Regions from separate parts of the Glutamicibacter soli genome, predicted to be linked through region 3. Evidence: riboswitches for the same ligand, from Rfam matches in the RefSeq annotation. Region 3 holds a riboswitch; each other region holds the start of a gene.
What was found. A riboswitch is a leader RNA that binds a small molecule or an ion and turns the genes downstream of it on or off. The one in region 3 is predicted to bind S-adenosylmethionine.

Region 1: linked by a shared signal. The riboswitch ahead of ACTX90_RS15915 (hypothetical protein) and the one ahead of ACTX90_RS01420 (ABC transporter substrate-binding protein) in region 3 are both predicted to bind S-adenosylmethionine.
Region 2: linked by a shared signal. The riboswitch ahead of ACTX90_RS16575 (acyl-CoA dehydrogenase family protein) and the one ahead of ACTX90_RS01420 (ABC transporter substrate-binding protein) in region 3 are both predicted to bind S-adenosylmethionine.

What each region holds. Positions count from the first base shown of each region.
Region 1 covers NZ_CM125969.1:3,354,820-3,361,843, reverse strand. Annotated here, with positions in the region: gene ACTX90_RS15945 (cysteine hydrolase family protein) at 1-181, shown strand, start outside; gene ACTX90_RS15940 (hypothetical protein) at 192-524, shown strand; gene ACTX90_RS15935 (APC family permease) at 631-1,947, opposite strand; gene ACTX90_RS15930 (DUF421 domain-containing protein) at 1,944-2,399, opposite strand; gene ACTX90_RS15925 (hypothetical protein) at 2,399-2,935, opposite strand; gene ACTX90_RS15920 (4a-hydroxytetrahydrobiopterin dehydratase) at 3,117-3,767, shown strand; SAM riboswitch class IV at 3,917-4,030, shown strand; gene ACTX90_RS15915 (hypothetical protein) at 4,084-4,644, shown strand; gene ACTX90_RS15910 (AAA family ATPase) at 4,739-6,244, opposite strand; gene ACTX90_RS15905 (Fic family protein) at 6,342-7,024, opposite strand, start outside.
Region 2 covers NZ_CM125969.1:3,498,684-3,505,707, forward strand. Annotated here, with positions in the region: gene ACTX90_RS16565 (HNH endonuclease signature motif containing protein) at 1-833, opposite strand, end outside; gene ACTX90_RS16570 (acyl-CoA dehydrogenase family protein) at 891-2,108, opposite strand; gene ACTX90_RS16575 (acyl-CoA dehydrogenase family protein) at 2,158-3,363, opposite strand; SAM riboswitch class I at 3,415-3,505, opposite strand; gene ACTX90_RS16580 (alpha/beta fold hydrolase) at 3,698-4,531, opposite strand; gene ACTX90_RS16585 (glycerate kinase) at 4,640-5,806, opposite strand; gene ACTX90_RS16590 (sugar diacid recognition domain-containing protein) at 5,816-6,892, opposite strand.
Region 3 covers NZ_CM125969.1:280,759-287,782, reverse strand. Annotated here, with positions in the region: gene ACTX90_RS01435 (ABC transporter ATP-binding protein) at 1-1,417, opposite strand, end outside; gene ACTX90_RS01430 (ABC transporter permease) at 1,446-2,333, opposite strand; gene ACTX90_RS01425 (ABC transporter permease) at 2,348-3,304, opposite strand; gene ACTX90_RS01420 (ABC transporter substrate-binding protein) at 3,316-4,950, opposite strand; SAM riboswitch class I at 5,072-5,163, opposite strand; gene ACTX90_RS01415 (biliverdin-producing heme oxygenase) at 5,576-6,244, shown strand; gene ACTX90_RS01410 (SDR family oxidoreductase) at 6,339-7,024, shown strand, end outside.

The DNA.
Region 1 (7,024 bases), 780 kb from region 3:
GACCGACGCCTTCAGCGCCAATTTGCCGGTGTTCCTTGCCCGAGACGCCCTGGCTTCCGCGGACCCGGACTTCGAGGATGTGACCTTGAAGTTTCTGGAGGAGCACTACCGCCAGCGGATCCTCAGCAGTGAACAACTGATAGCACAGCTCCCTGGCGGTGCCGCCGCCACGAAGAATTAAGGAGAAGGACATGACCTTGAATAATGCCGAATTCGACGATGTGCGACGCGACGAGGACGCGGATGAGCCATTCGACGGCCGCGACAGCCAGCCTGCCGCAGGTTCCTCGGACGCCCCGCAGTCGCTGGACGCCGAGGATCCGTTGCGCGGGCCGGACCGGATCCTGGATGAAAGCGACGCTGACCCCTTGCAGCTGAACCCGGAAACGCTGCTTCCCGAGCCGCTGGATGAAGATCGCGCGGTCGAGCCCGACGACGAAGCCGATGATGCAGCGGATATCGGTCTCGACCACGAGCGCCGGGTGAACCTCCCCGACCAGCGTGAGAGTCCCGACCAGCTCTGAACATTGACCTCAAGCGGCCGCGGGCCTTGCGGACGGCAATCCATCCGCAAGGCCCGCGGCTTTCCTCGACGTTCCGCGAGGCCGCCGCCCGTGGCTGCGACGCGGCCTAAGAGGGGCGCTTCGTAGACCGGGAGGTGATCCAGCGGGTTGCGAAATACAGGACCGCACCCAAGGCGAGCAACGCGAGCCCGCGTAGCCAGATCCCGCCATCCTGCTGGACGAGCAGCACAGCGCAGGAAGCCAGCGCGAGATACGGAATGATGATCGGAGCCCGGAAATGCCGGTGCTCCACGCGGTCCCGCCGCAGCACGATGACGGCAAGATTGGTGCTGGTGAACACGAAGAGCAGCAGCAGCACGACGGTCTTGGCCAAGGTCGCCAGATCACCGGTCAGCGTCAATAGCATGGCGATCGCCGTGGTTCCGATGATCGCCACCCACGGGGTGCGGCGATGCGGCAGGACGCGCCCCAGGACAGGCGGCAGCAGCCCCTGCTCCGCCATCCCGAACGCCAGCCGGCTGGACATGATCATGGTCAGCAAAGCGCCATTGGCCACCGCCACCAGGGCTACCAGGCTGAACAGCCAGCTGGGGATCCCGACCCCGGTGGCCTGCACGACATCCAGCAGGGGGCTGGAAGATCCTGCCAGCTCCTTGGGATCCATGGCGATCGAGGTGAGCACGCCAAGCGCTAAGTAGACCACTCCGGCGGTGAGCAGTGCGGCGAACAGCGCCCGGGGGTAGACCCGCGGCACGTCCACGACTTCCTCCGCGACGTTGGCGGAGACCTCGAATCCGACAAAAGAGTAGTAGGCCAACAGCGAGCCCGCGAAGATCGCGGCAACCGGCGTGGTGTCTTCGGGGAACTGGGCCAGACGTGACGCGTCCCCGTTGCCGTCGCCCAGGAATATGGCCGCCACGACGATCACCAGCAGCAATCCCGACAGTTCGATTGCCGTCATCCCGACATTCGCCCGCACCGATTCCTTGATGCCGCGTGCATTCAATAGCGCGACCAAACCCAGGAAGGCTATTGCGACAGGAATGGCGGGTGCATCGAAGAACACCGAAAGATAGTCCCCGGCAAATGCAATGCTCAAGCCCGCCGCACTGGTGACGCCGGCCGCCAGCATGGAGAAGCCCACAAGGAAGGACACCACAGGTTTTTTGAAGGCCCGCTCGGCGAAAATGGCCGCACCGCCCGCCCTGGGATATTTCGTGACCAGCTCCGCATAGGAGGTGGCCGTGAGCAGCGCCAGAATCAAGGCGACGAGCAACGGGGCCCAAATGGCTCCGCCTGCTTCCGCGGCCACCTCGCCCACCAGCGCGTACACGCCGGCTCCCAGGATGTCGCCGAGGATGAACAGGTACAGCAGGGGGCCGGTGATGCCCTTCTTCAACTTGCTTTCGGTATTGACGCTCATGGCTTGGCCTCTGCTTCCTTGGTGAAGAAGGAGACCTTTCCGTTGGACTCCAGGATGGCGAGCCTGATCGAGCTGTATTCCTCGATCCCCGCATGGCGTGCCAGCATGCTCAACTCGTCGAGGCCGATGCGTTCCCCGCTCAATGCCCGCCGGTCGATCACGCCGTCACGCACGAGCACGATGGGCCGGCCCAGGGTGAGTTTTCCGATCCTGGGCCAGCGCATATTGGCATAGGACAGGACCACTGCCAGGACGATCATGGTGAGCGCGGCCAATAGGCTTCCAGTCAGCGACCGGTCTTCCATGGTGATGCCCTGCTGCACCAGGTCCCCGAGGGCGACGAACAGGATCAACTCGAACGAGCTCAGCTCGCCCAGGGTGGAACGGCCTGCGGCACGGGTCACCAGCCACAGGACCACGAAGGCGATGGCGGCGCGAATGACAATTTCCATTAGGGAACCCTCCAGGTGGTGAACGGTACGTTGACGGTGGAAGCGCCGACTTCGACCTCGAGGTTCCCGTCGGTGCGCAAGTCCCACTGGTCAGAGGCCCGGCCTGTGATGCGAACCAGCATTTGCGTGGCCCCGGGTTGGGGAGCAACCTCGAATTCCACCGCACCGGCCGCGTCGGAACTTTGCGATTCCGGGTCCGGGAAGACCGCCAAGTCCTCGAAGAACAACAGGTAGTCCTCGGCGAGGCGCAGCTTACAGGTATCGGGCAGCGGTTCGTCGGAACTGACAAGTATTTCCAGCTCGACCTCATTGCCTGCCCGCGCCACCAACGGGTGGCGCACGTGGACTTGCATACGGTCCTCGGACTGGTCGGTGCTGGATTCCACATCGAACGCTCCAAGCGCCGCGGCCGCGACGATGGCTGCGACGATGAGGATGATGATCCGGCTCACGATGCGTCGCGTGCGGTGAGCAGTCTCGTCAATGACATCGTCCAACGTTGAATCAGAGACCTTGGCGTTGTGAATATTAGTCATCAAAACTCCTTGTGCCCATATTTGCCGAGATTAGCCGCGGCCGGTGCCGCTCTCCACGGAAGACGGATGTTCACAGCAGTTATCCAGTACGCCGCAACCGTCCGTTGTTTCTGGCAGTCTGCGCAGGTCCATTGAACTTCGCCCCCTCGGGTGGGAAGGTTGCCGGAGAAAGGAGAAACGCATGCCTGCACAGGACGTAATTGCCCAAGACCAGCTCAACGAATACCTCCAGGGGATGCCGCAGTGGCGCCAGATCCCCGGAGCCATTGCCGCGGTTTTCGAGACCAAGACCTCCGCGGCCGCGATCGAGCTTTTCAGCGATATCGCAAGCGCCGCAGAGATGGACAACCACCACCCCGACGTGGACTGGCGCTACAACCGCGTGTTCGTGACAACCACCTCCCATGACGCCGGCGGCCAGGTCACCACCCGCGACATTGCGCTGGCCAGCAAGATCTCCGAGCGGGCCGCGGCCCTCAGGGCCAAACCCCGCGTCGACCTGATCCGCGCAGTGGAGATTGCCATCGACACCGACAAGCCCCAGGAGATCGCGGAGCAATGGGCCGCCGGGCTTGGGTACAAGTCGCTGGAGGACGGCAGCATCGCCGATCCCCACGGTCGCGGCCCGGCGATCTGGTTCCAGAAAACCGACACTCCCAATACGAACCGGCTGCACTTGGACGTGTGGGTTCCGTATTCGGAAAGCGGTCCGGTGCTCACGAAGCTGGAAGAAGTTGGCGCCCACTCCGACGGCGATGCCGTGCCGTCCTTCACCGTCATCACCGACGCCCAGGGCAATCGCTTCTGCATCTGCACCGAGGTCGACCGCTAGCACCGAGCGAACTGCAGTCAAAGGTGGACTTGTCCACCAGAGTCGATGGCTGATCCGGTGTCCGTACCTGTGAAGGCATGGGCACCGGATCTGCTGTATCCGGCGCCGCGGCCATACTGTCGGTAGCTGCGGGTTAGGCTGGATTCCAAGTTCAAGAGCTGCGACGCAAAGTACCTGGCTGGTCGCACGGCAACCCTCCTCATCGAGCGGGGTGCCCCAGGGGAAGAACCGACCCGGACAAAAGTCCCGGGTAAGTCGGTGGGCCAGTCCGGCACAATAGGTGCTCGGCCGGCTCCCTGAGCAGGAGCGAACAACAATGCAGAACCCAGAATTCTCGATCAATCACCCAGAAGGCACCCTGCAGGAACGGCTGTGGAACAGCGTGGTCATGGACTACCCATTTTTCGGAGAACGTCCGGTCGAGCAGTCGGCTTACCGGCAGGCAACCCGCAGCGGGGAATTCGCCAGCGGCAAGCTCAGCGAGACGCCGGAACACCTGCAGAACTACATCCTCCGCTGGATCGCCGCAGGCTTCACACCTGAACTGTATTGGGCCGTCAGTTTGGGAATCAGGGAAGCAGCAGCGCACGCACGTCGGCGTTGCAAGAGTCCGGAGGACCTGCTTCGCCTCGAAGATCGGATGAGACGGCTGGGCATCTTGGCGCCCAACCCGAGGGCAGGGCAGCTCTACAAGGAACTGCAACGCGATGAGCGGGGTGGGGCGGTTCTGGTGGACCGCTGCTACCCGGCGCATGTTGTGCAGCTGGAACCGGAGGAATGGGCGGAGTTTCCGCAACGGTTGCTCTTCGGCCGGCCATCTGCCGCGCTTCAGCAGTTTATTTACGGTGACCCGCTCCATCAAGGGATCACCAACTGAATCGCCCCACGGCAGGAACGCCTTCAAGCGGCAACGATGCGGTGCGCTGGCGCAGCAGGGGGATATTCCTCCCCGGCAAGGAGGAAGGCGCGGCCTACAACCCCTTGCTGCCGCCGTCCTGTTCAGCTTCCGGATCTTGTCCAAATCCGCTGGGCGCTTCGTAGCTCCCTGCCACCCCGGGGAACCATCCGAAGGATGCGTCTTCGCTGAATTCTTCCGGCTCGTCAAGATCCGGGTCGTTGGTTCCCCCGAGGAAGTTTCGCGTGAGAGTGGCCGCATCGCCCATAAGCTCCGCGGCGGCTTCGAGCAGATGGGCGTCACCCGGAGCCTGGTTCGCGACTGCCGCGTTGAGGATGGATCGGCGAACCAATTCCCTGGTGAACGAGGCAGTCGTTCCATCGACAAGGTGCGCAAGCTGTTGCACGGTGTCGGAGCTGGGCTTCAGCTTGGCTGCGTATAGTTCGAGCAGGGCAATACGTCCTTCGAGATCCGGGCGTGGAATCTCCACTGCAAGATCGATGCGCCCGGGGCGCTGCACCAAGGCGCGCTCCAGGGAATCCACGCGGTTCGTGGTCAGCAGGAAGGTGACGTCCGCGTCCGGTTCCAGGCCGTCCATGGTGTCGAGGACTTCGAAAAGCAGCGGCTGGGGGCCGTGGCTGAAGCTGCGGTCTTCGGCGATCAGGTCACAATCTTCCAGTACGACGATCGATGGCTGCAGCGCCCGCGCCATGGCGGCGGCTTGGGAGATGTAGGCCAACGAATCGCCGTTGAGCAGGATGACAGTGTGGTCTTCAGCCGCCGAGGCCAGATACCTGACGGTGTGGGTTTTCCCGGTGCCCGGCGGGCCGTAGAGCAGGACACCGCGTTTGAGATGCGCACCGAGCGCAGTCAGGACATCGCGGTGGGTTCCGACGCCGAGGACTTGTTCCTCAATGCGTTCACGCAGGCCGTCGGGCAGCACGAGCTGTTCGCGCGGGAAGGGTTCGCGCCGGTGGAAGGCGACTCCGGCGTTCGATTCCTGGTACTCGTTGCCCTTGAACGAGATGACCTGGCCCTTGAAGATGCTCGAGGTGCGCAACCCGTTGCGAAATTCCTTGAGGAATGCGTCGGTCACCTGTTCGTCGGGGGACAGGATCTCCAATGCAGCTTCGGGCTTCCCGTACTCCGGATTGGCCTTCCGGATCAAAACTGCCAGCGGGCTGGAGTGGTAATGGAAGAGGTGGATTCCCAGTGTCAGGAATCGACGCTGCTGGTCCGGGCCCACGGCAAGTGAAGCGTAGGAAGGCTCACCCACAATACCCATGTGGTTCTCCGGCATCAGCAGATCGGCCAGATCCGCATGGTACCTTTGCTGCCCGGCGATACCGACGATCTTGGCGGAGGGATCACTGCCGGCAATGCGGTCGAGAACGATATTCGCATCCGCGAGCCGGTGGGAGCCGAAAGCCTCGGTGATCAGCGGAAGCGAGCTAGGCGAAACTTTCAGATGTTTTTCCAACACGGGTGCCAGCTGAGCACCATTGGGCTTCTGGCGGAATTCTTCAGCGAGGTCCGCCAGCTTGTTGAAGGACATCATAAAGGCACGTAATTCTGCATCCATGAGCAGAGCCTAGCAGTGAAAGTCTCCTAGTGGGTACGAAAATTACAGGCAGTCAGCCAGCCTGCTCGGAGTGCTTGGCCAGAGCGGGTGCCTGCGCCTAGCGCACCGAGTCCCGGCGAATCGTGGCCCCATAGTCATCCAGAATCTTCAGGATTCGGTCGTGCTGCCAGACGCGGTTTCTGCGCAAACCAGACTTCTCTTTCAGGACCCCGCGATCGCTCAAGGTTGCGATGGCGCGATGAGCGACTGCGTCGGTAACGCTCAGGGCGTTCTTCAAGTAGCTGGCGTTGACGACGGGTTGCGCTATCAGCAGCGGTAGTACCTTGAACGCAGTCGAATTCGACCGGAGTCCATCCAGCTGCCTGCGTGAATCTTCCAATGCATCTGCCAGAGCCAGCAACAGCACTTGCCCCGTTGTCGCTGCGTAGATCGAAGCATCGATGAAGATCTTGATGATTCCGTAGGCGTTTCCCTGCCGATAGGCGGTGAGTGCATCGAAATAACCGGTGGTATCCCGCAGGATGCCTGCTGAAATGGGCGCGGTCGAATGAGTGGTCACCTTGCGATGGCGGAGCATTGCGTGGGCAAGGGCCCGTCCAGTTCTGCCGTTCCCGTCGACAAAGGGATGGATGCTCTCGAAATGGGCGTGCGCGATGGCAACCTGGATGAGGGCAGGCAGGTCTTGACGGTGAATGAACGTTTCAAGATCAGCCAATGCCCCCGCGATCAGTTCATGCTGGGGCGCGATATAGCTGGCGCCACGGGGGCCGGCGGAATCTT
Region 2 (7,024 bases), 640 kb from region 3:
TGGAGTTCTTCGCGGTTGCCGGTCTCGGTTTTGGGGTTGTCCACCTTGCGCAAGTGCGCGTCGACCACTTCGGCCTGCGAGGGCAGCACCCGCAGCAGGTAGTGTTCCAGCCCCTTGCGGCGGCCGAGCTTGAACAAGCCGATCTCGGAGAGCAGCGCGCCCAGCGGCCGCTTGCCGTACTTGAGCTGGTGGATCAGGTCGGCGACGTGCTTGCGGGCGGTTGCGGGCTGTTCGCGGATCAGCGCGACGGCCTCCGCCTGGATGTTGGCGCGCGCTTTCTGCCCGGCGGGGCCGGGGCCGAAGTCCTTCTGGGCGCCGTGGATCAGCCGGGAGGCGGAAAGCACCAGACGCGGGTCGGAGCGCGGGGCGGTGAATTCGGCGGCCAACTGGGGCAGCAGCGGCGCGGCGCGGTGCCCGGCGGTGGTGACCTGGGCGATGAGGCAGTCGGTCTGGGCCAGGCGGTCGCGGGCGGTGCCCAGCGGGATGCCCAGCCAGTTGTGCAGCAGCCCGGCGGTGTTCTTGTAGGGGGTGCGGCCCATGGTGGTGCGCCCGGCAGCGCGGGCGAGGTCCTCGGCGGAGGGGTGCTCGCCGGCGTCGGCGATGGCCTGGAAGGAGTCGGCGTCCAGCTGGTGGGCGCCGGTGCGGCGCAGCAGGTCGGCGGCGAAGAGCTGGGCGCGGGCGAACTCCTGGCCCAGCTGTTCGACAAGCAGCGCGAAGTAGGCGGCGTGGCCGGCGGGGAGGTCCGCGTCGGCCACGTCCGCCCAGGCCGCTGCGATGAGGCTGCGGGCCTCGGCCAGTTTCCCGACCGCTTCGGTGCTTGTGGAGGTCTGCATGTCCCCAGCGTGCGGCGGGCGCCGGGAGGGCCGGCCGCCGCAGCTGCGGATTGTGGATTACTTCGAGGCGCCGATCGCCCAGACGCGCGGCAGCTGCGTGCCGTTGACCGCGAGGTCGCCGATCAGCCGCGCCTTGAACACCCACGGATTGTGGTTGCCGGCGGTGCGGGCGTTGCGCCAGTGGCGGTCGAGGTTCTTGGACACGCTGGTGGCGGAGGCGGCCAGCGCGTCGAAGGCGTGGGTGAGCGCGGTGAGCACCAGCGGGGTCAGCACCACCTGACCCTGGGCGGAGGCGAGCTCGGCCGCGTCGTTGGCGGCCTCGTCCTCCTGGATCGAGCCGCCGGAGTGCAGCGCGATCGCCGACTCGTAGGCGCCCTGCAGGGCGTGGGAGACGCGTTCCACGGTGGCCGCCGCGGCGAAGGCGGCCGCGGAGACCTCGCCGATGACCTGCAGCAGCTGCGGATCCTGCCCGGCGATGTTGGCCGCGGCGTGGCTGAAGGTGCGCTTGCGGGCCGCCAGCTGCGCGGCGAACTCGCGTTCGGCGGCCTTGGCGGAGCCGGCGAGCACCGCCAGCAGCACCTGCTGGTAGAACGCGGTCTGGTACTTGAAGCGGGTGTCGAACTCGATCAGCTCCTCCACCGCCGCGCCGGTGAAGGTGGAGGTGCCGGTGCCGGTGGTGCGCTGGCCGAAGCCGTCCCAGTCGTCGGCCAGGGCCACGCCCGGCTGGTGTCGGGAGACCGCGGCGATGACGCGGGTTCCGGTGTCGGTGCGCTGCGCGTAGGTGTCAAGCCAGTCGGCGAAGATCGATCCGGTGGAGTAGTACTTGGCGCCGGTGATCGTGAAGCCGCCGGAACCGTCAGGGCTGACCTTGGTGGCCACCTCGCCCACTGTCACCGCTCCGACCTCCGTCCAGGAGTTGCCGGCCAGCTGGCCGGCGGCGAAGCGGGCCAGCCAGGTATCGCGCGCCGGACCCGGGGCGGCGACCAGCCGGTCCTCCACGAACGCGAAGTGCGCGCGCAGCGCCTGGGCGATGTTGGAGTCGGCGGCGGCCAGGTCGGTGAGCAGTTCGAACAGCTCGGGCAAGGTGGCGCCGGCGCCGCCGTGGGATTCCGGGACGCGGATCGCGCCGAAACCGGCGGCGGCGAGGTCGGCGACCTCGCGGTAGGGCAGTTCGCCGGTGCGGTCGCGGTCGGCGGCGCCGTCGGCGATGGCCTGGAAGTGCGGGGCGAAGCGTTCGCGCAGCCCCGCCAGGCGGGATGTGGACAGGGCGATCATCTGGTGTTCCAATCGGTGTTGCAGGCAGGGTGGCGTAGGCGTCCAGTGTCTAGGTGTACAGCGAGAGCGGCTGCGATTCGCCGCGCAGGAAGTAGGCGCCGACCTCGATCTTCTTGTAGTCCACCGGGTCGTGCAGCGAGTGCGTGCGCACGTTGCGCCAGAACAGGTCAAGCCCGACGTCGCTCTTGGTGGAGGAGGATCCGGTGACCTCGAAGATGCGGTTGGCGACCTCCACGCCGGCCTCGCTGGCCACGACCTTCAGCTCCGCGATCGCCACCGCCAACTCGGCGCGCTGCGGCTGGCTGACTGCCCCGCCCAGCACCTGATCGAAGCGGCGGCCCAGCTTCTCCGCCAGCGCGGCCACCGCGGCAGTGCGGGCCTTCAGCTCCCCCACGGTGCGCTGGAAGACGACGTCCTGCGAATAGGTTTCGGCCTGCGAGAGGAACCAGGCGTTGGTGCGCCCCAGCAGAATCTGCCGGCCCCGCGCCAGCGCGCCCTCCGCGATGCCCAGGTAGAAGTTCGCGAAGGCCAGCTGGATGCCCGGGGTGAGCAGGGTGGCCACCGGCTCGTCGGTGACCGGGCCCAGCACGTCGGACGGCTCGATGCGCACGTTGCGGTACACCAGCGAGTTCGAGGCGCTCAGCCGCTGGCCCAGATAGTCCCAGTCGTCGACGATCTCCAGCCCCTGCGCATCGCGCGGGACCACGAAGGCCAGCAGCTCGCCGGTGCCTTCGACCTGGGCGTTGACGACGATGACCTCGCCCACCCCGGAGCCGGTGGAGAAGCGCTTGGCCCCGTTCAGCCGGTAGCCATCGCCCTCGCGGGTCAGCACCAGGTTCGGGTCCACCGGGTTGACCGAGTCGCCCCACAGCCAGCTTCCCTCCACGGTGCGCCGCCACCAGTCGGCCTGCGCCTCGGCCGGGGCGTAGAACGCGATGGAAGACTGGTTGATGTAGTGGTAGGCCAGCAGCTGGGAGATCGACCCGTCGGCGGCGGCCAGGATGCGGATGACCTCGAAGGCGGTCTCGAAGTGCCCGCCGGCTCCGCCGAACTCGGCAGGGACCAGCAGCTCCAGCAGCCCTGCCTCGCGCAGCAGCTTCACCTCGGCGAAGGGCTGCGCGTTGGCGCGGTCGCGGGCCAGCGCGTCGGCGGCCAGGGTGCCGGCAACCTGGCGGGCGACGGCGCGCCAGCGCTCCAGTTCGGCCTCGCTGGCGGTGCCGGTGTACGGGACGCGGGGCAATGCGGTGACGGTCATGATCGGGCTCCTTGGAATTGGACTTCCGAGGGATACCGGGACGCGGCCCGGGCTCCATCGAACCTGGCGTTAGCACTCCCTGCGGATTGCAGGCTTGCTGCGGCGTCGCGGAGCCAGGTCTCTCAGCCGCTCTGGATGGTGTGCACCGATTCAAGCACGCCGCCGAAGCCGGAGGGAACCGCCCCGTCACGCGGCGGAACGCACCGCAAAACTGCGTCATATTGGGAGTTTGGAACCCGCGCCGGGCCCAGATCGCGACGGCGCGCGGCAGCATCCAGCCGTCGCACGACGTCATATTGGCGCACGCAGTGCCCGGGCCCGGCGGGCCTTGCTGCTAGCGGGAGAGGAAGCCGAGCAGCAGGTCGTTGACCTCCTTGGCGTGGGTCCACAACAGCCCGTGCGGGGCGCCATCCACCTCGTGGTACTCGGCGGCGGGCAGCGCCTCGGCGAAGCGCCGGCCGGTGACGTCCACGGGCAGGATCCGGTCGGCGGTGCCGTGCACGATCAGCGCGGGCACGTCGATCTTCGGGATGTCGGCGCGGAAGTCGGTGGTCCAGGTGTACTGGGCCGCGACCGAGGCGTAGGGCGAGGCGGCATAGGCCAGGGCCTTGTTCGCGGCCAGCGCCTCTTCGCTCAGCCGGTTGCCCAGGAAGGTCTCGGTGTTGAAGAAGTTCTCGAAGAAGCTGCTGAAGAACGCGTAGCGGTCGGTTTTGGCGGCCTCGGCCATCGGGTCCAGCGCATCCTGCGGCACACCCTCGGGGTTGTCATCGGTTTGCAGGATGAACGGTTCCAGCGAGCCGAGGAAGGCGGCCTTCGCGACGCGGGCCGAGCCGTAGGTGGACAGGTAGCGGGCTACCTCGCCGGTGCCCATGGAGAAGCCCACCAGCACTGCGTCCTTCACGTCAAGCGTTTCCAGCAGCGTGTGCAGGTCGGCGGCGAAGGTGTCGTAGTCGTAGCCGACGGCCGCCTTGGAGCTCTTGCCGAAGCCGCGGCGGTCGTAGGTGATGACCCGGTAGCCGGCGCCGAGCAGCGCCGCGGTCTGCAGCTCCCAGGAGGATCCGTCCAGCGGGTAGCCGTGGATCAGCACCACCGGCTGCCCGGAGCCGTGGTCCTCGTAGTACAGCTCGATATCGGTGGTGTTCTCTTCTCCGACTTTCACGGTTGCCATGCTGGCCCTTTCTCCGACGAAGGTCGCGGCGGTTGCCGCGCTGCCTCCCACGCTAGGCATCGGTCCTCGACGGTGGCAAGGGTTTTGCGCAAAGCGACAGCGAGCGCTTCAGCGCAGGTAGGTCCGTGCGACGCTGAACGCGGTGCGCTCCAGCAGCTTCAGCGCGTCGGCGGACAGCTCGGCCAAACTCGCCGGGCCCGGAGCGATCGAGTAGGCCGCGAGGATTCCGGCGTCGGCCAAAACCTGGTCTTCCAGGCTGACCGATCCGGCGATCACGATAACGTCTCCCCCGGCGGCCTGCAGTACCCCGGATACCACCTTGCCCTGCAGGGACTGCGAGTCCAGCCGGCCCTCGCCGGTGATGACCAGATCCGCGCCGCCCATGATGCGGTGGGCGTCCAGCACCCGGGCGACCAGCTCCCACCCGGGGACCAGGTCGACCGCGAAGTAGCTGCCCAGGCTGAAGGCCAGGCCTCCGGCGGCGCCCATGCCTTCTCGGTCGCGCAGCACCCGGCCGGTGGCGGTTTCCAGCACATCGGCCAGCCGGCCCAGCCCGGCGTCGAGGGTTGCGACATCCTTCAGGGAAGCACCCTTTTGCGGCCCGAAGATCGCTGCGGCGCCGTTCTCGCCCAATAGCGGGTTGGTGACATCGCAAGCGATCTGCCACACTACCCCGGCGGCGCGCGGATCCAGCCCGCTGACATCGATGCTGTGCAGCTCGTTCAACGGGCCGCCTCCCGATTGCAGCTGGTTGCCGTCGGCGTCGAGGAACTTGGCGCCCAGAGCGGAAAGCAAACCGGTGCCGCCGTCGGTGGTCGCGGAGCCGCCCAGGCAGAGGATGATTTGCTCGGCCCCGAGGTCCAGCGCCTTGGATACCAGCGCGCCGAGCCCGTAGGTGGTGGCCGACAGCGGCTGGCGCGGCGCATCGGCGACCTGCGGCAGGCCGGCTGCTTCGGCTGCTTCGACCACCGCGATCTTCCCGTCGGCAGACAGCCCCAGCCGTGATTGCACCGGTCTGCCTAAGGCATCAGCGGTTTGCACCGGAACCGGTTCGGTGCCCCACGCGTCGATCAGCGCTTCCAGGGTTCCCTCGCCTCCGTCGGCGAAGGGCACCGCGGTCACGGAGATTTCACGGCCCAGGCTGCCGGCACCTGCGAGGAATCCGGTCCTGATGGCTTCGGCGACCTCGCTGGCGCGAGCGCTGCCTTTGAAGGAATCCGGCACCACGGCGATTTGCAACCCAGTGGCCGGCGAAGAGTTCGGTGTTGAGGTCATGCATTAACCCTATGGAGATTCCTCCACAAGTCCTATAGGCCGAAGCCCATACTTCAGCTGCTTCGAATACTGGAATATGTGCATTTCGCCCAGCCGGACCCGGGCGTAGATGGAGTTGAGCAAGGCCATCAGCTCGCCGGGAACCCGCGGGTCGCTGCCGGTGACCTGCTTGATCCGGTCCATTCGTTGGATCAGCGTATTGCGGTGGACCGTGAGCCTTGCGATGGCTTCGGACTGCGTCGAACTGGCGGCCAGCGCCAGCAGCGTGAACGCATGCTCCTCACTGATCTGGGCCGTGCGCCGGGCCAGCGAACGGCAGTACGCTTCCGGTGCTCTGGCCGCCGACAGCGCCATGTCCTCGTTCCAGAGCTCGCGAAGTCCGGCAGCCGGAACCAGCGCGGGCACCGCGCCCAGGGTCCGCAGGTTCTCGGCGTCGACCAGAAGGTCGCTGGGCTGTGTCCGAGGGGGCCCGAGGATCGCGCGGGCAGAAGCAGGATCCTCGATTGGACCGGAGGACAGCACCCATCGGGCATTGTTAATCGTCAATGCTGCTTCGTACTGCTCAGGCCCGTCCTCGTCGAGCAGCAGACTCAGCGACCATGGCGCGCTCAAGCCCAGCTGCTCGAGCTGCTCAGCCAAGGCTTCGTCGCTCGCGGATCCCGACACAAGTCCGGAGAGCATGTCACTAATCTGGGTGGCGCGCACCGTGCTTCGGACATGCTCCTCGTGCTGGGTAAGCAGCAGCTGCACGGTCAGCGAAATCAGCTGGGCCAGCGACGCAACCTCCTGCGGTGCCCCTGTCACCCCCACGACACCCTGCACGACGCCGTCCGCATAAAGTGGCACGTTGACGCCCGGCAGCTGCCCGGACACCGGGTCGGCCTGGGCGGTGACAATTGTGCGGTTCTCCGACAGGGCCCTGAGCGCGTCCGGATGCGGGTTCCCCAACCGTTTAGGGTCGGACGAAGCGATGATGATCCCGCGCTCGTCCATGATGTTCAGCGGGTAGTCGACGCGCGGGGCGATGGTTTGGACAACACGCAGCGCCACCGTGTGGGTGAGTTTTCCTGTTGCCTTCTGCGCCATGCTTGGTAGTCTACCCACCATCTGACCACGCGTCTTTTGACAACGTGGAGGCTGAGCCAAGCTTCTGCACAGAGTCGGGCAGTAATGTCGTAGACACCTCCTTGAGGTGCGAGTGATGATCGTAAACTCCCG
Region 3 (7,024 bases):
TTTTCTCGCGCTGCAGCGTATCGAGCAGTTCCAGGATTTGTTCCTGCGTCAGGACGTCCAGTGCGCTCAGCGCCTCGTCGAGCACCAGGATCTTAGCGCCGCTTGCCAGTGCCCGGGCGATGGCCACCCGCTGCCGCTGGCCGCCCGACAGTTCGCCGGGCCGCTTGGAGGCAAGCTCCGCACCCAGATTGACCTGTTCCATGAGCTGGGCCACGCGAGCGCGACGCCAGGCCGCGTCGCCCAGGCGGTAGTTGACCATTGGCTCGGCGATGATCGCTTCGACCCGCTGCCGGGGATCCAGCGCGGAGTCCGGGTTCTGGTAGACCAGCTGGGCTTCGCGCCACAGCGCGTAGCGCTGCTTTCCTCCGATGCCGGTCACCTCGTTGCCGTTGACTCGCGCGCTGCCGTTGCTGGCTTCGAGCAGGCCCATGATGATTTTCGCGGTGGTGGATTTTCCCGAGCCGGATTCGCCGACCAGAGAGAACGTGGTCCCCCGGGCGACGTCGAAGGACACGGAAGACACCGCAGTATGGGCCGCAGTCCCCTTGCCGAAAACCTTGCCGAGGTTCGCGACCGAGATCGCCAGGTCATCGGTGCTCCGCGTGTCCTGCTGGTTCGCGGTGGCGTAGGCCTGGTCAAGCAGCGCCTTGGTATACGGGTCGATGCTCTGGGAGACCAATTCCGCCACGCTCCGGTCTTCGAGGATGCGCCCGGAGTTCATGACCAGGACGCGGTCGGCGATATCCGTGGCGACGGCCAGGTCGTGGGTCACGAACAGCACGGTGGTTCCGTTTTTGCGTGCCAGCGACACGAAGATCTCCAGCACGGTCCGCTGCACGGTGACATCCAGCGCGCTCGTAGGCTCATCGGCGATGAGCAGCTTCGGGTTCAGTGCGAACGCAATGGCGATCAGTACACGCTGCTTCAACCCGCCTGACAGCTCATGCGGGTACTGCGACATCCTGCTTTCGGCGCGGTCAATGCCCACGCTTTCCAGCAGCTCGATCGCCTTGGAACGCCATTGGGCTTTGGGGACCGAACGGCTGGGGTGCAGCCTGAACACCTCGATCACCTGGGAGCCGATGGTCTTCACCGGGTCCAGGGAGGCGCCCGGGTCCTGCGGCACCAGCCCGATGCCTGCCCCGCGGATCTTGCGCCATTCGTGCACGTTCAACGTGGTCACTTCGGTGCCGCCAAAGCGCACGCTGCCGGTGCTTTTGGTGCCCTGGGGCAGCAAACCGATCAGGGACTTGGTCAGCGTCGACTTGCCGGAGCCGGATTCGCCGACGATGGCAACGATCTGCCCGCCGGGAATCTGGAGGTTGATGTTGTCCGCGGCGATGGTTCCCTGCGCGTACTGAACCGTGAGGTCTTCAATCCGGATCACCGGATTGGCGGTATTCTGTGGGGCATTCATGGATCTCTCCTTTCAACCGGGTACGGCGCTAGAAGCGGAAGGCTTTGTTGACGGCTCGCCCCAAGGTGGCCATCAGCATCACTGCGGCAACGATGACCAGGCCGGGAAGGGTGGTGAGCCACCAGGCGACAGAAAGGTACTGCCGTCCCTCGGAGATCAGCAGACCCCACTCCGGGGTCGGCGGCGGGGAACCGAAGCCGAGGAAACCGAGCCCCGAGATCGCCAGGATTGCCGCGCCGAGGTCAACGGCCAGCAGCGAGAGCACTGGCCCGATCACGTGTGGAATGATATGTCGGCGCAGAACGGTGAAGTATCCGCCCCCGCTCATCAGCGCGGCCTGCACGAAGTCCCGGGAACGGACCCGGAGCACCTCGGTGCGCACCAGCCGTGCGAAGGCCGCAATGGAAGCGATGCCGACACCGAGTCCCAGCGACAGCGGGCCGGGTTCGGTCGCTGTCACCAGGATCAGGGCGATCAGGAACGCCGGGACTGCCAGGATGACATCCACCAGGCGCATGGCTGCGCTATCGGCAAACCTGCCGGCGGTTCCGGCAAGCAGCCCGAGGATCGAACCGACAATGCTGCCGATCAGGCAGGCAAGCCCCGCGGTGAGCAGCGTCTGCCGGGTTCCGTACACAACTCGGGAGAAGACATCGCGTCCCAGGTGATCGGTGCCGAACAGGTGCTCGGAGCTTGGAGCCAGGAGCTTGTCCGCCGGCACTCCGGTGATCGGGTCGTGGCCGGTGAACAGCGAGGGAACCAAGGCCCACAACAGCACGATGGCCAGCGGAACCAGGACCCACCACCGCGCCAGCCGGCGCCGCGCCGCGGAGGATCCCGAGGTCCGCGCAACCGGCTGTTCGGAAGCGGCCAGGGGTGCGGCGGTCGTATCGACGTTGTCTGCCAGAAGGCTCATGGACTTTTCCTTCCCTAGGCCGCAAGCGCGCGGGGCGAACCGGAGCGGGCGGTGATGATACGCGGATCGAGCTTCGGATGGATGAGGTCAACCAGCAGGTTGACTGTTGTGAACACGACGGCGGTCAGCAGGACCAGCCCCTGGACCAGCGGGATGTCCTGGACGGTGACCGACTGGAGAATCAGCTGGCCCAACCCTGCACGGGCGAAAACGGTTTCGGTGATCACCGACCCGGCAAGCAGCGTTCCGATGGTGATGCCGGCAATGGACAGCGCGGCGGGCGCGGCGTTCTTCAGCGTATGGCGGTAGAAAATCCACGATTCGCTGGCGCCCTTGGCCCGCAGCACGTCCACGAATGGCTGGGTGTTGACTTCCTGCACGCTCTTGATGAGCACCTGGGCGATGGGTGCGCTCAAATGCACCGCCAGCACGAAAATCGGCACCGCCAGAGAGAGGAACGAATCGTCCGGGAACAGCGACATCACGCCGAGCTGGACCGCCAGCAGCTGCAGCAGCACCAGCCCAAGCCAGAAGACCGGGATGGAAACCATGAGCGGCGGAAGATTCAGCAGCAGGTTGCGCAGCTTGGCGCCGCGGGCCAGGCTGGCCGCGGCCGTGAGCGCCACAGCGAAAACGACCGCGACAACGAAGGCCGAGCCTGCCAGCACCAACGTTGAACCGGCGACTTCGCCGATGCGGGCGGATACTTCAGAGCCGCTGGACAGGGAGTATCCCAGATCTCCACGCAGCAGACCGAGTAGCTGGGAGAAGTACTGGACAATGACCGGTTGGTCGTACCCGTAGTACTCCTTCATCTGCGCGATAGTCGCCGGATCAGCTGCCGAGTCCGAGTTCAGGAAAATCGTCACCGGGTCGTTGGGAAGCGACTGAACTGCGATGAATACCGCGGTGTAGGCAAGCCAGATCACCAGCAGGGCCTGGCCTACGCGCTTGGCAATGTATCCGCCCATGGCTTCGACTCCTAGCCTTCGCTCTTCCAAGCGCCCTGGAAGATCGGGGCGGTACCGGAGGTGAACTCGACGTGGGCTGACTCGTTCGCGCCGTAGACCTGGACCTCGTCCCACAGTACGAGCGTCAGGGCCTTGTCCAGCACCAGTGCACGCTGTTCTTCCTCGACCAGCTTCAGATGCTCTTCTTCGCTGGTTGCCGCCTGTTCCTTGGCGAAGAGCTTGTTCAGTTCCTCGTCGGAGTTCAGGGTCTGGGTATTGTTGGCCGGCGCGTACACCGGGCCGAGGCCGCCGAGGGCGAACTGGCGGGTGCCGAAGAATTCGACCTTGTCGTCGACCAGTGCGTTGACCAGGAAGGTGTTGTCGGCCGCGCGGTTGACCAGCTTCACGCCAAGGTCGCGCCACTGCTGCTCGATCAATTCGAAGGCCGGCTTGATGACAACCGAGTTGTTCGAGGTGGCCACCGTGATTTCCAGCTTTTCGCCGTCCTTCTCACGGATGCCGTCGGCGCCGACCTTCCAGCCTGCTTCGTCCAGGAGCTGCTTTGATTTCTCCGGGTTGTAGGCGATTTCAGAGGACAGGTCGACGAAACCCGGGGCCTTGTGGTTCAAGATCGATCCCGCCACGACGTAGCTGTCGGACAGCACAGTGTCCTTGATGGCTTGGCGGTCGATTCCGACCTGCAGCGCCTGGCGGACCTTGGCGTCCGCCAGCTTGCCGGAGCCGATGCGCACTGCTGCCTGGTTCGTGGTCAGGTCCACTCCCTGCGCGGCGAAGACCTGGCCGCCGTTGGCTGCCAGTACCTGCTCGTCCACCGGCTGCAGACCTCGGACCAGGTCGACCTGGCCCGACTGGGCGGCGCCGGCGCGGCTTGCGACTTCAGGCAGGTACTTGACCACGAGGGAGTCAAGGTATGCGTCGCCCTGGTTCGGGGCGGTTTCCGGGGCCCAGGCGTAGTCGTCGCGGCTGGTGAACACCACTTCTTCGTCCGGCTTTTCCGATTCGAAGACAAACGGGCCGGAACCGACGATCTTGGCGATGGCTGACTGGCCTGCATTGTCCAGCTTCAAGGTCTTCGGGGAGACCAGGCCTGCGGCGACCGAAGAAGTAGCGCGCAGGAAGTTGGCATCGGGACGCTTCAGCGTCACCTTCACCTGGTTCTCCCCCACGACCTCGGCCGATTTGTAGGCGCCGAAGTCCACGTTTGGAGCGATCTGTGCATCCTTGATGCCCAGACCCAGCGCGTCAAGATTCAGCTTGACCGCTTCGGCATTAAGCGCGGATCCATCCGAAAAAGTCACTCCGTCGCGAATGGTGAAGGTGAATTCCGTCTGCTCCTTGTTCGCCTTGAAATCCTTGGCAATCCAGCCCACCAGCTTGCCGGATTCAACGTCGAAGTAGGTCAGGCGGTCAAGGACCGAGTTCAGCACGTTGGCCTTCTCGTAGAAGCGCGCTGCCTGGGTCTGCCAGTTGTTGATCGGGGTGACCTCGGCGAAGGTGAAGGTGCCGCCTTCAACCGGTTCGCCGGAGGCGGTCGGGGCGCCTTCCGCTGGGGCGGCAGTTGTCGAGTTTCCGCCGCAGGCAGTCAGCGTCAGGCCTAGGACGGTGACAAGGGCCGCTGCTTTCAAGCTCAGGTGCGAAGTACGCATCTTCGTGTGTTCCTCTCGGTGTTGGACCCGAGGATTACGCCTGATGTTCAACGATCCGCTTGTAGCGAGTTCGAGGGAAGGCAGAGATCTCCCCTTGAAGGACCGTTGCGAAATCTAGCAATCTCCATCGGTCCTGGCCTTAGCACCGCTCCCGATGTCGGGTGGTTGCTGCGACGTCAACGAGCCAGGTCTCTCAGTCGCTCTGGATGGTGTGGTGTCCAATTTCTTGAACAATTTCAGTGTCGAACACGGAGTTGAATATGACCAAGCGTGACGTAAGTAAAACGTCATGAAACCCAGCAACGGTTATCAACGCTCTTGAAACGAGTCATTTTGCACGTCACAAAGCGTCTTGTGACGATTCTTGTCGACAGCTCTGACAAATTCTTGACTCGGCACCAGGAAGCAAGATCTGTTGCGGCTCCATGGATGAAGGAGCTGGTTGGACAAAATCGCGATATCAGCGACCACGGCCCGCCCTTCCCAAGCCGATGCGTCCGCCGTCCGGTGAACACGGAAATCACCGTCTCCTGCAGAATGGAACAACCCTCGATTGAAACCGGAAATTAGGTTAGCCTTAATAAAAAATTTCGCCATTCCAATCTCGCTAAGAAAGACGGGCAACATGAGCGCCACCGACGCAACACAGTTTTCCGCCCGGCTTCGCAGCGTCACCCAGGAAGATCACCACGCCGCAGAATCCAGCGACTTCATCACCACGCTGATGGGCGGGGAACGCTCGGCACGCGACTACATGTTGCTGATTGCCCAGTACCACTACATCTACGGTGCGTTGGAAGAAGAAGTCCGGGTGCTTGCCGCGGATCCGGAACTTGGCGAAATCTTGGACGCGGCACTTGAACGCAGTGGGCAGATTGCAAAAGACCTGGATGTCCTGCTGCCGGCCCACGGGTTGAAGGAGATCCCAGCGGCGTTGCCGGCCACCGAGGCCTACGTTGCGGCAATCCGCGCCTCGGCTGCGGAACCGGCGCGCCTCGTCGCCCACCACTACCTGCGCTACCTGGGAGACCTGTCCGGCGGCCTAGCCATCGGAAAGCTCGTACCCCGCCACTATTCCATTCCCGATGAAGCATTGAACATGTGGAAGTTCGAGGCCATCGACAAGCCAAAAATCTACAAGGATTCCTACCGCGACAAACTCGATGTTTTCGGGGCGAACACCTCGCATGCCGAAGCGGTGCTGGACGAGGCGAAGCGCGGGTTCCAGTGGAACAAGGCGATCTTCGAGGACCTGCTGAAGGCAAGCGCCAGCGAGCTGAGCGCCGCATCCTAGGTTTTCGGAAGTTCTGCACCGACCTGCCACCGGCCGCGGGAATGCCTTCGGCCGGCACGTCGTTGGCAACGGTAACCGTCAACGGAGGAAACTCATGAAGATCGCAGTCGCCGGAGCTACCGGAAAACTCGGCACCCTCGTTATCGATGCGCTGTTATCCCGGGGCGCCCCAGCGGGCAGCCTGGTCGCGCTCGGCAGGTCCCCGCAGAAACTCGCCGCCTTGGCAGCCAAGGGCGTGGAGACCCGCGCCGCCGACTACAACGCGGCGCACACGCTCGTCGCGGCCCTCGAAGGCGTCGACAGGCTGCTGCTGATTTCCGGCAGCGACGTGGGCCACCGGATCCCGCAGCATGAGAACATCATCAATGCCGCCCGGCGTGTTGACGTGTCGCTGATCGCCTACACATCCATCGCCAACGCGCGCACCGGCCAGCTGAAGCTGGCCGCCGAACACGTGGCCACCGAGGACCTGCTGGCAGGATCCGGGATCCCCTATGTCCTGCTGCGCAACGGCTGGTACACCGAGAACTACACGGACCAGCTCATGGGCTACCTCAACAGCGGGGTGATCCTCGGCGCGGCGGGCGAGGGAAAAATCAGCGCCGCCACCCGCGCGGACTTCGCCGAGGCTGCAGCGGCCGTCCTGCTGGATGAGCAGGTTGCCGGGGGAACCATCTACGAGCTCGGCGGAGACAAGCCCTTCACGCTCGGCCAGCTGGCCGGAGCGCTCGGCGCCGCCACCGGGCAAGAGGTCACCTACCGGGATCTGGACCCGCAGAC